Blastochloris tepida: one gene and its partners. The protein of the gene in region 4 binds, or shares a complex with, the protein of the main gene of each other region. Links are inferred from orthologs where the notes say so. Each region holds a gene or a part of one and is shown on either strand. Other genes may lie near its edges.

Region 1 (3,070 bases), 1.6 Mb from region 4 along the record:
CAAGGCGCGGCGCAGCCGCATCAGGCACTCGTTGCGGGTCTTGCCGTGGACGATCAGCTTGCCGACCAGCGAGTCGTAATAGGGCGGGATGGTGTAGCCCTGATAGACCGCCGAATCGACGCGCACGCCCAGGCCCCCCGGCGGGTGGAAATAGGTGATCTTGCCAGGAGAAGGGCGGAAGGTGGTCGGGTTCTCGGCATTGAGCCGGCACTCGATGGCGTGGCCGTTGATCACGATGTCGTCCTGGGTGATCGACAGCGGCAGGCCGGCGGCGAGCCGGATCTGCTCGTTGAGCAGATCGATGCCGGTGACCATCTCGGTCACCGGATGCTCGACCTGGATACGGGTGTTCATCTCGATGAAGTAGAATTCGCCGTTCTCGTACAGGAATTCCACCGTCCCGGCCGACAGGTATTTCAGCTTGCGCATGGCGTCGGCGACGACCTCGCCGATGCGGTTGCGGGCGTCGACATTGAGGGCCGGGGAGGGGCTTTCCTCCCATACTTTCTGGTGGCGGCGCTGCAGCGAGCAGTCGCGCTCGCCGATATGGACGGCGTTGCCGCGGCCGTCGCCCAGCACCTGGATCTCGATGTGGCGCGGCTTCTCCAGATACTTCTCGATATAGACCGTCGAGTCACCGAAGGCCGCCTTGGCCTCGGAGCGGGCGGTGGCCAGCGCGACGTCGAGATCGGCCTCGGTGCGCGCCACCTTCATGCCGCGGCCGCCGCCGCCGGCCGCCGCCTTGATCAGCACCGGATAGCCGATGTCGGCGGCGATCCGGCGGGCATCGACATCGTCGGTGATGCCGCCCTCCGAGCCCGGCACGCACGGGATGCCGAGCCGCTTGGCGGTGCGCTTGGCCTCGATCTTGTCGCCCATCAGCCGGATGTGCTCGGGCTTGGGGCCGATGAAGCCGATGTGATGGTCGGCGAGGATCTCGGCGAAGCGCGCATTCTCCGACAGGAAGCCGTAGCCCGGATGCACCGCCTCGGCGCCGGTGATCTCGCACGCCGCCAGCAGTTGGGGCACGTTGAGATAGCTGTCCTTGGCCGGCGGCGGGCCGATGCACACGCTCTCATCGGCGAGCTTGACGTGCATGGCGTCGGCATCGGCCGTCGAATGGACGGCGACGGTGGAGATGCCGAGCTCCTTGCAGGCGCGCAGAATGCGGAGCGCGATCTCGCCGCGATTGGCGATCAGGATTTTCGTGAACATGCGAGCCTCATTTCCTCCGGGCGATGCCCGGGGGGCGCGATCGTCACTCGATGATCATCAACGGCTCGCCGTATTCGACCGGCTGGGCGTCGCCGACAAGGATCTGCGTCACCGTGCCGGCGCGCGGCGCGGGAATCGCGTTCATCGTCTTCATTGCTTCGATGATCAGGAGGGTCTGACCTTCCTTCACCTGCGTGCCGATGTCGACGAACGCCTTGGAGCCCGGCTCCGGCGCGCGATAGGCGGTGCCAACCATCGGCGACTTCACCAAGCCCGGGTGGGCGGTCAGATCGGCGACGGCCTCGACGGCCGCCGCCGCTGCGACGGCTGGAATCGGCGCCGGCGCCGCGACGGTGACGGCATTGGTCGACATCGCCGCCGGGAACGGCGCGAGCTGGATGTTGCGGGCAACGCGGATACGCAGTTCGCCTTGCTGCACTTCGACCTCGGTGAGGTCGGTGTCGTTGAGCAGCTCCGCGAGTTCGCGGATCAAGGCAGGATCGATGGCGGGTTTGGGCTTCAACATTCTATCTCCCGGCGCCGGTTCAGACCGTCGCCTTCAGCTTGGCGGAGCGGTCGGCTCGCCGCGAATGAGCACTGAACACGTATGCGCGGGGGGATTTCGCGCAGGATACGTCTCGGCCGGACCGATCTCGCCGTCATGCCGATGCGCCGCGGCGAGCGCGCTTCCATCCGGCCCACAGCCGATTCCGAGAAGACGATGATCGCACCCATTGCAGACTGCAACCATCGGACCCATCTGGCGCGGCCGACCGGTTCGCCCGCCGGCGCTCTTATAGGCATGGATGTGTCCGGTGAAAAGCGGCCTGTATCGACCCGCCCGCCCCGTGGATTTCCGGGCGCCCGGCGTCGGGCCGGGATGTCCGGCCGACAGGCATGCACTTTCAGACTTTTTTGGCATTGACAGGCTTTGCGCCGATGCGGGCGGGGGCGCGTCCGGCTGGCCTGAACGGGGCCGCGACGATGCGGCGGCCCCGCTTCTGGCGCCCGGACATGCTCGAATCAGTGCGTCTCCGTTCAGCAGTCCTTTTCCGGGCAGGCCGCGCGCGCCGCCCGCAGCTGCTCGCGCAGCTTCTCCAGCCCGACGGCGCCGACCACCACCTCGCCGCCGACCACATAGCTCGGCGTTCCAGTGAGGCCGAGATCCTGGGCCAGCCGGAAATTCTCCTGCAGCGTCGCCATCACCTCGGGCGACTCCATGTCCTTGGTCAGGCGGGCCATGTCGAAGCCGACCTCCTTGGCCACCGCCATCGCGCGCTCGCGCGTCGCCTCGCCGCGGCCGCCCATCAGCTTCTGGTGGAACTCGAAATACTTGGCCGGGGTCGCCTGCAGCTTGGCGGCGAGCGCCACCGTGGCGGCCTGCACCGAGGACTCGCCGAGCACCGGGAAGTCCTTCAGCACCACCTTGAGATTGGCGTCGCTCTTGACCAGTTCGACGAGGTCGGAGAGCGCGCGCTTGCAGAACCCACAATTGTAGTCGAAGAACTCTACAATCGTGACATCGCCCTTGGGGTTGCCGATAACGACGCTCTTCGGCGAGTTGAGCAGCTGATCGCGATTGGCGGACAGCGCCTGCTTGCGGCGCTTCTCCTCGTCGGCATTGGCGCGCTTCTCGAGCTCCTGCAGCGCCTCCTGGAGGATTTCCGGGTTCTTCACGATCGTCTCGCGGACGATCTTCTCGACATCCTCGCGCGTCAGCGGCGCGGCCGTTTGTGCCCAGGCCGGCGCGGCGACAGCGGCGGCAGCGAGCAGCGCCAAGCCGGCCATGGCCGTCCGCGCCGTGAGGGAAAAGAGCGTCATTGGTCGGGGGCTCCTTGATGGCCGGTCGACACGG
Region 2 (3,339 bases), 3.3 Mb from region 4 along the record:
CGCCGTCGGCCAGCAGAGCGGCGACCTTGGCATCGTCGGCGGCGCGCTTCTTCGCCGCCGCAGCGGCAATCTCGCTCGGCACCTCGAACGCCGGGCACGGACCGGTAGGATCGAACCGGCCACCCGCTGTCGGATTGGCGTTGAACACGTACTTCTTCTCGCAGACATCGACCTTGAGCGCCTGACGCGACACCAGGAACTGGTCGTTGCCCTCCTTCAGCATCCGCCAGAACGCCATGTGCGGGTTGTTGCGGTGCTTGGCGAGGTTCTCCGCCGTCATGCGGAACGGATAGGCCTGGACCTGGAACGAGCGCTGGCCGCCGGCGAAGCTCTCGCGCCCCAGCGCATAGATCTCGGCGATCTGCTCGTCGGTCATGGCGAAGCAGCCGCGCGACGAGCAGTCGCCGTGCACCATCACGTCGCCGCCCGAGCGGCCGTGGGCGCGGTCGAAGGCGTTGGGAAAGCCGGTGTTGAAGGCAAGGTAATAGCTGGAGTTCGGGTTCATCAGCCCGGGCACGATGGTGTAGAAGCCCTCGGGCGCCTGCCGGTCCCCTTCCTTGATCTTGGGACCGAGCTCACCGGACCAGCGGCAGATCGGGTAGGTCTTGAACAGCTCGTAGCGGCCCTCGCGGGTCGGCTTCCAGACCTCCAGTTCGCTTTCCTGCTTGAACAGGCGCACGACGATGGGGCTGGATTTCGACATGCCCTTCTCTTCGAGCAGGGCCAATGTCTCCGGCTTGAGCGGGGCGCTGGCGCGCGACGGCAGCCTGGTCGCAGCCTCGTTTGTGATGCAGCCGGCGACGGAGAGCGCGAGGCCGGCGACAAGCGCGGCGGTGGCGAAACGGTGCTGGAGCTGACGGTTCAACGCGAGACCCTTCCCAAAGAGCTGCGACGACGTGAAGAGCTTCGACGACGTGGCGCCGATCATCTGAACCGCCAGGATAAAACGTTAGGGTTACGGTCCAATTATCGCATGAGGCCGGGAGATATCGGAAGGACGCCACCACCCGCAACGGTCTTGGACGAGGAATGGGGCGATCCCGTGACCGTTGGAACCATTGCCTTGCCAGAAAGTTAACAGGGGTTATGCCGTCCCCTGGGAACGCGAGTGGCGCGAACACAACCGGCCGGACACGCCAAGCCCTTGAAACATCACGAAAAGCCCGGCAATCCGGGCTGCCGGCAACTTGCGTGCGATAAGCTGAAACGCGTATCCCGAAAATTCCTGTGCGGAATCGGCTCCGCGGCGGGTGGATCTGCCGTCCCGCCGGCCGGATTTTCGGATCAGAGCGTGCGGCCGATAGCCAGGAACTTGGCGTAGCGCTGCTCGCGAACCTCGGTGGGCGACAGGTCCCGCAGCTCGCCCAGCGCCTGGGCGACCGCCTCGCCGAGCGTGTCCAGCATCGCCTGCGGGTCGCGGTGGGCGCCGCCCGGCGGCTCCGGCACGATCCTGTCGATCACCCCGAACTTGATGAGGTCCTGGGCGGTGATCTTCATGCTGGTGGCGGCGTCCTGGGCACGCGAGGAATCGCGCCACAGGATCGAGGCCGCGCCCTCCGGCGAGATCACCGAATAGATGGCGTGCTCCAGCATCAGCACGCGGTTGGCGGTGGCGATGGCGATCGCCCCGCCCGAGCCACCCTCGCCGATCACCACCGCGACATTGGGCACGCCAAGCGCGAGGCAGGCATCGGTCGAGCGGGCGATGGCCTCGGCCTGCCCGCGCTCCTCGGCGCCGATGCCGGGATAGGCGCCCGCCGTATCGACCAGGGTGATCACCGGCAGGCCGAACCGGTCGGCCATCTCCATCAGCCGCACCGCCTTGCGGTAGCCTTCCGGACGGGCCATGCCGAAATTGTGCTTCAGCCGCTCCTCGGTCGAGGAGCCCTTCTCCTGGCCGATGACGCACACCGGCTCGCCGCGGAACCGGCCGAAGCCGCCGAGAATCGCCTCGTCCTCGCCGAACTTGCGGTCGCCGGCGAGCGGCGTGAATTCCTCGATCAGCCCGCCGATATAGTCGCGCACGTGCGGGCGCTGCGGGTGGCGGGCCACCAGCGCCTTCTGCCAGGGCGTCAGATTGGCGTAGAGGTCCTTCAGCGCCTGATTGGCCTTGGCCTCCAGCTTGGCGATCTCCTCGCCGATGGTGACGGCCTGGCCGGAGGCGGCGAGCGTCCGCAGCTCCTCGACCTTGGCTTCAAACTCGGCGACGGATTTTTCGAAATCGAGATAGCTGCGCATCGAGGGAATCGGGCTGGTCGCCAGAAGGAAATCGCGAATCTCAGGGGGCGAGGATCGCCCGGACCGACCCGGGGCGGCGGACAACACTCCGCCATGCGACGAAAGTCAAGATCCGCCCATTCTGTCACATCCTGAAATTGCTCATGCGTCACTCCTCTCCCAACGGGTGAAGATCGCGCACCATCGCCGCCAGCCGCTCGTCGAGCACGTGGGTGTAGATCTGGGTGGTCGAGATGTCGGCATGGCCGAGCAGCGTCTGCACCGTGCGCAGATCGGCACCATTCTGCAGCAGGTGGCTGGCGAAGGCGTGGCGCAGCACGTGCGGGGAGACCAGCCGGTGATCGAGCCCGGCGGCGGCGGCGAGCGCCTTCAGCTCGCGCGCCACGTGCTGGCGTGTGAGGTGGCCGCTCTCGCCGAACGACGGGAACAGCCATTTGTCGGCGCCGCCCGCCGCGCCGGCCTGCTTGCGCAGGGCGCGATAATGCGCCATCGCCCGCTTGGCGGCCTCGGTCAGCGGCACCAGCCGCTCCTTGCCGCCCTTGCCGCGCACCACCAGCGCCTCGGCCGCCCGCGCCGCCGAGGCCGGCAGCGCCACCAGTTCCGAGATGCGCAGGCCGGTGGCGTAGAGCGTCTCGATCAGCGCCGCGAGCCGCGCCGCCCGAACCTGGATCGCTGCGCCGTGGCTGGCGTCGGCAGCGGCCGCATGCGCCGTCACCAATAGCCGGTCGACCTGATCGATGGAGAGCACCTTGGGCAGGCCGCGCCCGCGCCGCGGCCCCTCCAGCACCGCCGCCGGATCGCCCGTGGCGATGCCCTCGGCATAGAGGAAGCGGTGGAACTGGCGGATGGCCGACAGCCGCCGCGCCACCGTGGTGGCCTTGAAGCCGCGGTCGTCGAGATCGGCGAGGTAGCGGCGGATGTCGTTGGTCTCGGCCTGCTCCACCGGCCGGCGGCGGCCGGCGAGAAACCCGGCATAGTCGTCGAGGTCGCGCCGATAGGCGGCGATGGTGTTGCCGGCGGCGCCGCGCTCGGCCGCCTGCATGTCGAGGAACAGCGCCACCGCCCCCCGTCCGGCCGGGCGCGGCGGCGCGGCCTCCGCGG
Region 3 (3,172 bases), 1.6 Mb from region 4 along the record:
TCGGTCCGGCCGAGACGTATCCTGCGCGAAATCCCCCCGCGCATACGTGTTCAGTGCTCATTCGCGGCGAGCCGACCGCTCCGCCAAGCTGAAGGCGACGGTCTGAACCGGCGCCGGGAGATAGAATGTTGAAGCCCAAACCCGCCATCGATCCTGCCTTGATCCGCGAACTCGCGGAGCTGCTCAACGACACCGACCTCACCGAGGTCGAAGTGCAGCAAGGCGAACTGCGTATCCGCGTTGCCCGCAACATCCAGCTCGCGCCGTTCCCGGCGGCGATGTCGACCAATGCCGTCACCGTCGCGGCGCCGGCGCCGATTCCAGCCGTCGCAGCGGCGGCGGCCGTCGAGGCCGTCGCCGATCTGACCGCCCACCCGGGCTTGGTGAAGTCGCCGATGGTTGGCACCGCCTATCGCGCGCCGGAGCCGGGCTCCAAGGCGTTCGTCGACATCGGCACGCAGGTGAAGGAAGGTCAGACCCTCCTGATCATCGAAGCAATGAAGACGATGAACGCGATTCCCGCGCCGCGCGCCGGCACGGTGACGCAGATCCTTGTCGGCGACGCCCAGCCGGTCGAATACGGCGAGCCGTTGATGATCATCGAGTGACGATCGCGCCCCCCGGGCATCGCCCGGAGGAAATGAGGCTCGCATGTTCACGAAAATCCTGATCGCCAATCGCGGCGAGATCGCGCTCCGCATTCTGCGCGCCTGCAAGGAGCTCGGCATCTCCACCGTCGCCGTCCATTCGACGGCCGATGCCGACGCCATGCACGTCAAGCTCGCCGATGAGAGCGTGTGCATCGGCCCGCCGCCGGCCAAGGACAGCTATCTCAACGTGCCCCAACTGCTGGCGGCGTGCGAGATCACCGGCGCCGAGGCGGTGCATCCGGGCTACGGCTTCCTGTCGGAGAATGCGCGCTTCGCCGAGATCCTCGCCGACCATCACATCGGCTTCATCGGCCCCAAGCCCGAGCACATCCGGCTGATGGGCGACAAGATCGAGGCCAAGCGCACCGCCAAGCGGCTCGGCATCCCGTGCGTGCCGGGCTCGGAGGGCGGCATCACCGACGATGTCGATGCCCGCCGGATCGCCGCCGACATCGGCTATCCGGTGCTGATCAAGGCGGCGGCCGGCGGCGGCGGCCGCGGCATGAAGGTGGCGCGCACCGAGGCCGATCTCGACGTCGCGCTGGCCACCGCCCGCTCCGAGGCCAAGGCGGCCTTCGGTGACTCGACGGTCTATATCGAGAAGTATCTGGAGAAGCCGCGCCACATCGAGATCCAGGTGCTGGGCGACGGCCGCGGCAACGCCGTCCATATCGGCGAGCGCGACTGCTCGCTGCAGCGCCGCCACCAGAAAGTATGGGAGGAAAGCCCCTCCCCGGCCCTCAATGTCGACGCCCGCAACCGCATCGGCGAGGTCGTCGCCGACGCCATGCGCAAGCTGAAATACCTGTCGGCCGGGACGGTGGAATTCCTGTACGAGAACGGCGAATTCTACTTCATCGAGATGAACACCCGTATCCAGGTCGAGCATCCGGTGACCGAGATGGTCACCGGCATCGATCTGCTCAACGAGCAGATCCGGCTCGCCGCCGGCCTGCCGCTGTCGATCACCCAGGACGACATCGTGATCAACGGCCACGCCATCGAGTGCCGGCTCAATGCCGAGAACCCGACCACCTTCCGCCCTTCTCCTGGCAAGATCACCTATTTCCACCCGCCGGGGGGCCTGGGCGTGCGCGTCGATTCGGCGGTCTATCAGGGCTACACCATCCCGCCCTATTACGACTCGCTGGTCGGCAAGCTGATCGTCCACGGCAAGACCCGCAACGAGTGCCTGATGCGGCTGCGCCGCGCCTTGGACGAGATCGTGGTCGACGGCGTGGAGACCACCGCGCCGCTGTTCCGCACGCTGGTGCGCCACCCCGACATCGCCAACGGCCAATACGACATCCATTGGCTGGAGCATTTCCTGGCCGGCTCGCCCGACATCTGAGCGTTTCGGCCGGCGGCGAACGCTTCGCCGTACCCTGCTGCGATGCTGCCGCGATGTGCTATGGTCGTCGCGGCTCTTCGCTGGGGGGCGGAGATATCTGGCCATGACGCGCGGCTTCACCGGACAGGTGGACATCACGCCCGAAGTTCTGCTGAAGGCCTATGCCTGCGGCATCTTTCCGATGGCCGAGAGTGCCGAGGATCCGGGCCTGTACTGGATCGAGCCGGAACGGCGCGGCATTATTCCGCTGGACGGCCTGCATGTGAGCCGGCGCCTCGCCCGCACCATCCGCTCCGACCGGTTCGAGGTGCGGGTCGACCACGATTTCGAGGGCGTGCTCGACGGTTGCTCGGAACCGGCGCCGGGGCGCATGCGCACCTGGATCAATGCGCGCATCCGCCGGCTCTATCGCGATCTGTTCGATCTCGGGCACTGCCACTCGGTCGAAGCCTACCGCGACGGGCTGCTGGTCGGCGGGCTCTATGGGGTTGCGATCGGCCGCGCCTTCTTCGGCGAGAGCATGTTCCACGTCGAGACCGACGCCTCCAAGGTGGCGCTGGTGCACCTCGTGGCGCTGCTCCTTGTCGGCGGCTTCACCCTGCTCGACACCCAGTTCTCCACCCGCCATCTGGAGAGCTTCGGCTGCATCGAGGTGTCACGGCACCAGTACCATCGGCTGCTCGAACAGGCGCTCGCCGGACGCGCCGATTTCCGTTCCGCCGCGCGCCGGCCGATGCCGGGTGCCGCCGCGCTCGCCATCGTGCAATCGGCCAATGAGCGCCGCTCCGATCCGGGCTGAGGCTGCCTGCCGGAGCCGCCGATTCTGCTGCCACTTCAAGCCATGACCGAACGGAAGACCAACTTTTTTCCGTTCTGAGCATATTTTGCGTATGCTCGCTATCGACGAGATGACTTCGCCGCCCAATTACTGTGGTTGCCAAAAATCCTGAGGAGGCAGCAATGCAGCGTCTGAACAAGGCCGTTCACGTCATCTTCCGCGTGGCCCTGCTGGCCCTGGTCGCAATGGTCAGCGTGCCGACCCCGTCGGAAGCGGCGACGGGCACGGTACGGGCGGTCATCACCCGCGGCGGCTTCATCATCGGCGTCGGCGGCGGCGAAGGCACGCTCACCTTCAAGGGGCGCCTCTATCCGCTGCGTTTCGGCGGCATCA
Region 4 (3,296 bases):
CTCCAGAATGACAGTCGAACCCTCGGGCACGTAGTAGAGCAGGGTGATGACCGGCAGCACCTGCGATACACCGAAGCCGACGTCGGTGAGCAGAACCTGGGTGCCTCCGGGTCTTGTCGTCACCCGAGCCTGCCAGCGGTTCGATCCCGGAGCGATTTCCTCGACCTTGAAGGCGTGGATGAGGCCCATCTCGCGAAGCCAATAAGCAATCATCTCTTGGAATGATTTCAGATGAGCTTTCGGCTTGAGGTTTCGGGTCTCGTTGGCTTCCGTTGCGGCGAGAATGGCATCAATCGCCTTCTCCCCACGTAGGCCGACATCGCTGGGACGTGAGCGTGCCCAAAGATAATCACGCTGGGGGTAATTTCTTAAAGGACCGAGATAGAAAATCCGGTCCATCTCAGCCTCGTAGGCCGCTTCAAGTTCCGACAGAAAACTGGCGTTTTGAAAGTAGGTTCGGGCCTGGTCCGGGAACGCATAGGTCTTGACGGGCCCGGGCAGTGCCCACGGGCGACCAAGGGTTCGGACAAACTCGAAATCGGGAACACCTGCGGCTGCAAGCTCAAACTTACCGTCGCTTCCTGGTCGCGGCAGCAGCGAGAATTCTGCAGTCCCAAGGCAATAGGTCAAACGCTTGGCCAGCGGGGCCATCTGTTGAACGATGACCTCGCTTCGGATTTCAAGTGACTTGGATTTGACGAGGTCGGTGCTTCGACTTCCGCGCACATCCTGAAGCGCCAGTTCGGATTTCAATTCGAATCCAATCGAGAATTCGACCGCCTTGTCTTCGTCGTGCTGGTGAATGGCGTCCTTGATGGTTCCGAGCTGAACGAGCGGGCCGTTCAGCTCCAGCGAAATTGCGCGGTCGGTGGCCTGCTTGGTCTGCTTCAGCATCAGCAGGAACTGCAGAATGCTGGTCTTGCCCGAGGAATTGGTGCCGAACAGCCCCGTGACGTTGCCAAGCGGCAAATCCGCCTCGGCCCAAGTCTTGAAGTTGGTAAATCGCAGGCGAGCCAACATAGATCAAATCATGCCACACCCCTTCCGAGAGCCGCAATCGCCCGCTCTCGGTGGATGCTTCCCGTCAAGCTGCAACTGCCGGTCGCCCCGTCTCACCCCGCCGGGGTTTCGGCCGGGGCCGGCTCGGCGGCGGGCGGTGCCTCGGGCTCCGGCGGTGCCGCGTCCTGCACCGGCGCGGGGGCCGGCGGCGCCGGCGGTTCCGGCCGCGGCGTCTTGGTGAGCAGGTGGCACAGCCGGGCCAGAGTGGCGCGCATGTCGTGGCGGTGCACCACCATGTCGATCATGCCGTGGGCGCGCAGATATTCGGCGCGCTGGAAGCCCTCCGGCAGCTTCTCGCGGATGGTCTGCTCGATGACGCGCGGGCCGGCGAAGCCGATCAGCGCTCCGGGCTCGGCGATTTGGACGTCGCCCAGCATGGCGTAGGAGGCGGTGACGCCGCCGGTGGTCGGGTTGGTCAGCACCACGATGTAGGGCTTCTTGGCGTCGCGCAGGCGCTGCACCGCCACGGTGGTGCGCGGCATCTGCATCAGCGACAGGATGCCCTCCTGCATGCGGGCGCCACCGGACGCGGCGAACAGGATGAAGGGCGTGCCCTTCTCCAGCGCGGTGTCGAGCCCCTTGATGATCGCCTCGCCGGCCGCCATGCCGAGCGAGCCGCCCATGAAGCTGAAGTCCTGCACGCCGATCACCACCGGCAGGCCTTCCAGCTTGCCGAAGCCGAGCTTCACGGCATCCTGCATGCCGGTCTTGGCGCGGGCGTCCTTGAGGCGGTCGATGTAGCGCTTCTCGTCGCGGAACTTCAGCGGATCGACCGGCGCCTCCGGCAGCGGCACGTCGAACCAGGTGGCGTTGTCGAAGATCGACTTCAGCCGCTGGGTGGCGCCCATCCGCATGTGGTAGTTCGAGCCGGGCACCACGTACTGGTTGGCTTCGAGGTCGCGGTGGAACACCATCTGCCCGGTTTCCGGGCACTTGATCCAGAGATTTTCCGGCGTCTCGGTCTTGAACAGCGTGCGAATCTTGGGTCGCAGCGTCGTCGAAATCCAGTTCATGGCCGGTCCTTTCAAGCCGCCTTGGCGGCGGCGCGCACGCCAGCGGCGAGATCCTCGGCGAGGCCGAGCACGGCCGGCACGGTCTTCTCGGTGGCGCGGCCCTCGGCATCGAGCGAGGTGCGCAGCGCCTCGACCAGCGCCGAGCCGACCACCACCGCATCGGCGCCCTTCGCCACCGCGGCGGCGTGGGCGGCGGTCTTGACGCCGAAGCCGACCGCAACCGGCAGCGCGGTGTGGCGCTTCAGGCGGGCGACGGCCGAGCCGACCTTGTCGAAATCGGGCGTCACGGTGCCGGTGACGCCGGTGATCGAGACGTAATAGACGAATCCGGCGGTATTCGCGAGCACCTTGGGCAGGCGGTGATCGTCGGTGGTGGGGGTGGCGAGCCGGATGAAGGCGAGCCCCGCCTTCAGCGCCGGCAGGCAGAGTTCGTCGTCCTCCTCCGGCGGCAGGTCGACCACGATCAGCCCGTCGACGCCGGCCGCCTTCGCCTCATCCAGGAAGCGCTCGACGCCATAGACATAGATCGGATTGTAGTAGCCCATCAGCACCAGCGGCGTGGTGGCATCGCTTGCGCGGAAGGCGCGCACGAGGTCGAGCGTCTTCGCCAGCGTCTGGCCGGCCTTCAGCGCCCGCATCGAGGCCCACTGGATCGCCGGACCGTCGGCCATCGGGTCGGAGAACGGCATGCCGAGCTCGATCACGTCGGCGCCGGCCGCCGGCAGGCCCTTCAGGAGCGCCAGCGTGGTGGCCGGGTCGGGATCGCCGGCGGTGAGGAAGGTCACGAGGCCGGCACGGCCTTCCTGGGCCAACGCGGCGAATTTGGCGTCGAGGCGGGCGGTCATCACACCTTGCTCCCCAGCATCTCGGAGACCTGCGGCACGTCCTTGTCGCCGCGGCCGGAGAGGTTGACCACCATCAGGTGGTCCTTCGGCTTGTTCGGCGCCAGTTCGGCAACCTTGGCCAGCGCGTGTGCCGGCTCCAGCGCCGGGATGATGCCTTCGAGCCTGGACAGCAACTGGAACGCCTCGAGCGCTTCCGAATCGGTGGCGGACAGATACGTCACCCGGCCGGTCTCGTGCAGGTAGGAGTGCTCCGGCCCGATGCCGGGATAGTCGAGCCCGGCCGAGATCGAGTGGGCATCCTTGATCTGGCCGTCCTCGGTCATCAGCAGGTAGGTGCGGTTGCCGTGCAGCACGCCGGGCTTGCCGCCCGACAGCGAGG

The links.
Region 1: the proteins of accD (region 4) and accB are in contact, whole or in part, in a solved structure (PDB 8UXZ), measured with the Escherichia coli proteins. The link is inferred for Blastochloris tepida from one-to-one orthologs.
Region 2: the proteins of accD (region 4) and BLTE_RS00025 are in contact, whole or in part, in a solved structure (PDB 8UXZ), measured with the Escherichia coli proteins. The link is inferred for Blastochloris tepida from one-to-one orthologs.
Region 3: the proteins of accD (region 4) and accC are in contact, whole or in part, in a solved structure (PDB 8UXZ), measured with the Escherichia coli proteins. The link is inferred for Blastochloris tepida from one-to-one orthologs.

The regions. Positions count from the first base shown.
Region 1 is NZ_AP018907.1:1,674,384-1,677,453, reverse strand. Bases 1-2,724 are described here. They hold accB (acetyl-CoA carboxylase biotin carboxyl carrier protein), read right to left. Parts: upstream 1,742-2,724; coding sequence 1,259-1,741; downstream 1-1,258. Other genes in these bases: BLTE_RS07720 (DsbA family protein), read right to left, coding at 2,254-2,724; accC (acetyl-CoA carboxylase biotin carboxylase subunit), read right to left, coding at 1-1,215. Also shown: more of BLTE_RS07720, read right to left, coding at 2,725-3,036. UniProt on the Escherichia coli protein: This protein is a component of the acetyl coenzyme A carboxylase complex; first, biotin carboxylase catalyzes the carboxylation of the carrier protein and then the transcarboxylase transfers the carboxyl group to form malonyl-CoA.
Region 2 is NZ_AP018907.1:1,730-5,068, reverse strand. What follows is about bases 262-3,254. They hold BLTE_RS00025 (acetyl-CoA carboxylase carboxyltransferase subunit alpha), read right to left. Parts: upstream 2,239-3,254; coding sequence 1,285-2,238; downstream 262-1,284. Other genes in these bases: BLTE_RS00020 (tyrosine recombinase), read right to left, coding at 2,387-3,254; BLTE_RS00030 (L,D-transpeptidase family protein), read right to left, coding at 262-865. In the rest of the region: more of BLTE_RS00030, read right to left, coding at 1-261; more of BLTE_RS00020, read right to left, coding at 3,255-3,280. UniProt on the Escherichia coli protein: Component of the acetyl coenzyme A carboxylase (ACC) complex. First, biotin carboxylase catalyzes the carboxylation of biotin on its carrier protein (BCCP) and then the CO(2) group is transferred by the carboxyltransferase to acetyl-CoA to form malonyl-CoA.
Region 3 is NZ_AP018907.1:1,675,588-1,678,759, forward strand. What follows is about bases 1-2,826. They hold accC (acetyl-CoA carboxylase biotin carboxylase subunit), read left to right. Parts: upstream 1-651; coding sequence 652-2,001; downstream 2,002-2,826. Other genes in these bases: accB (acetyl-CoA carboxylase biotin carboxyl carrier protein), read left to right, coding at 126-608; aat (leucyl/phenylalanyl-tRNA--protein transferase), read left to right, coding at 2,105-2,800. Also shown: BLTE_RS07740 (hypothetical protein), read left to right, coding at 2,962-3,172. UniProt on the Escherichia coli protein: This protein is a component of the acetyl coenzyme A carboxylase complex; first, biotin carboxylase catalyzes the carboxylation of the carrier protein and then the transcarboxylase transfers the carboxyl group to form malonyl-CoA.
Region 4 is NZ_AP018907.1:3,267,625-3,270,920, reverse strand. What follows is about bases 93-3,042. They hold accD (acetyl-CoA carboxylase, carboxyltransferase subunit beta), read right to left. Parts: upstream 2,073-3,042; coding sequence 1,113-2,072; downstream 93-1,112. Other genes in these bases: trpB (tryptophan synthase subunit beta), read right to left, coding at 2,917-3,042; trpA (tryptophan synthase subunit alpha), read right to left, coding at 2,084-2,917; BLTE_RS14835 (AAA family ATPase), read right to left, coding at 93-1,020. Also shown: more of BLTE_RS14835, read right to left, coding at 1-92; more of trpB, read right to left, coding at 3,043-3,296.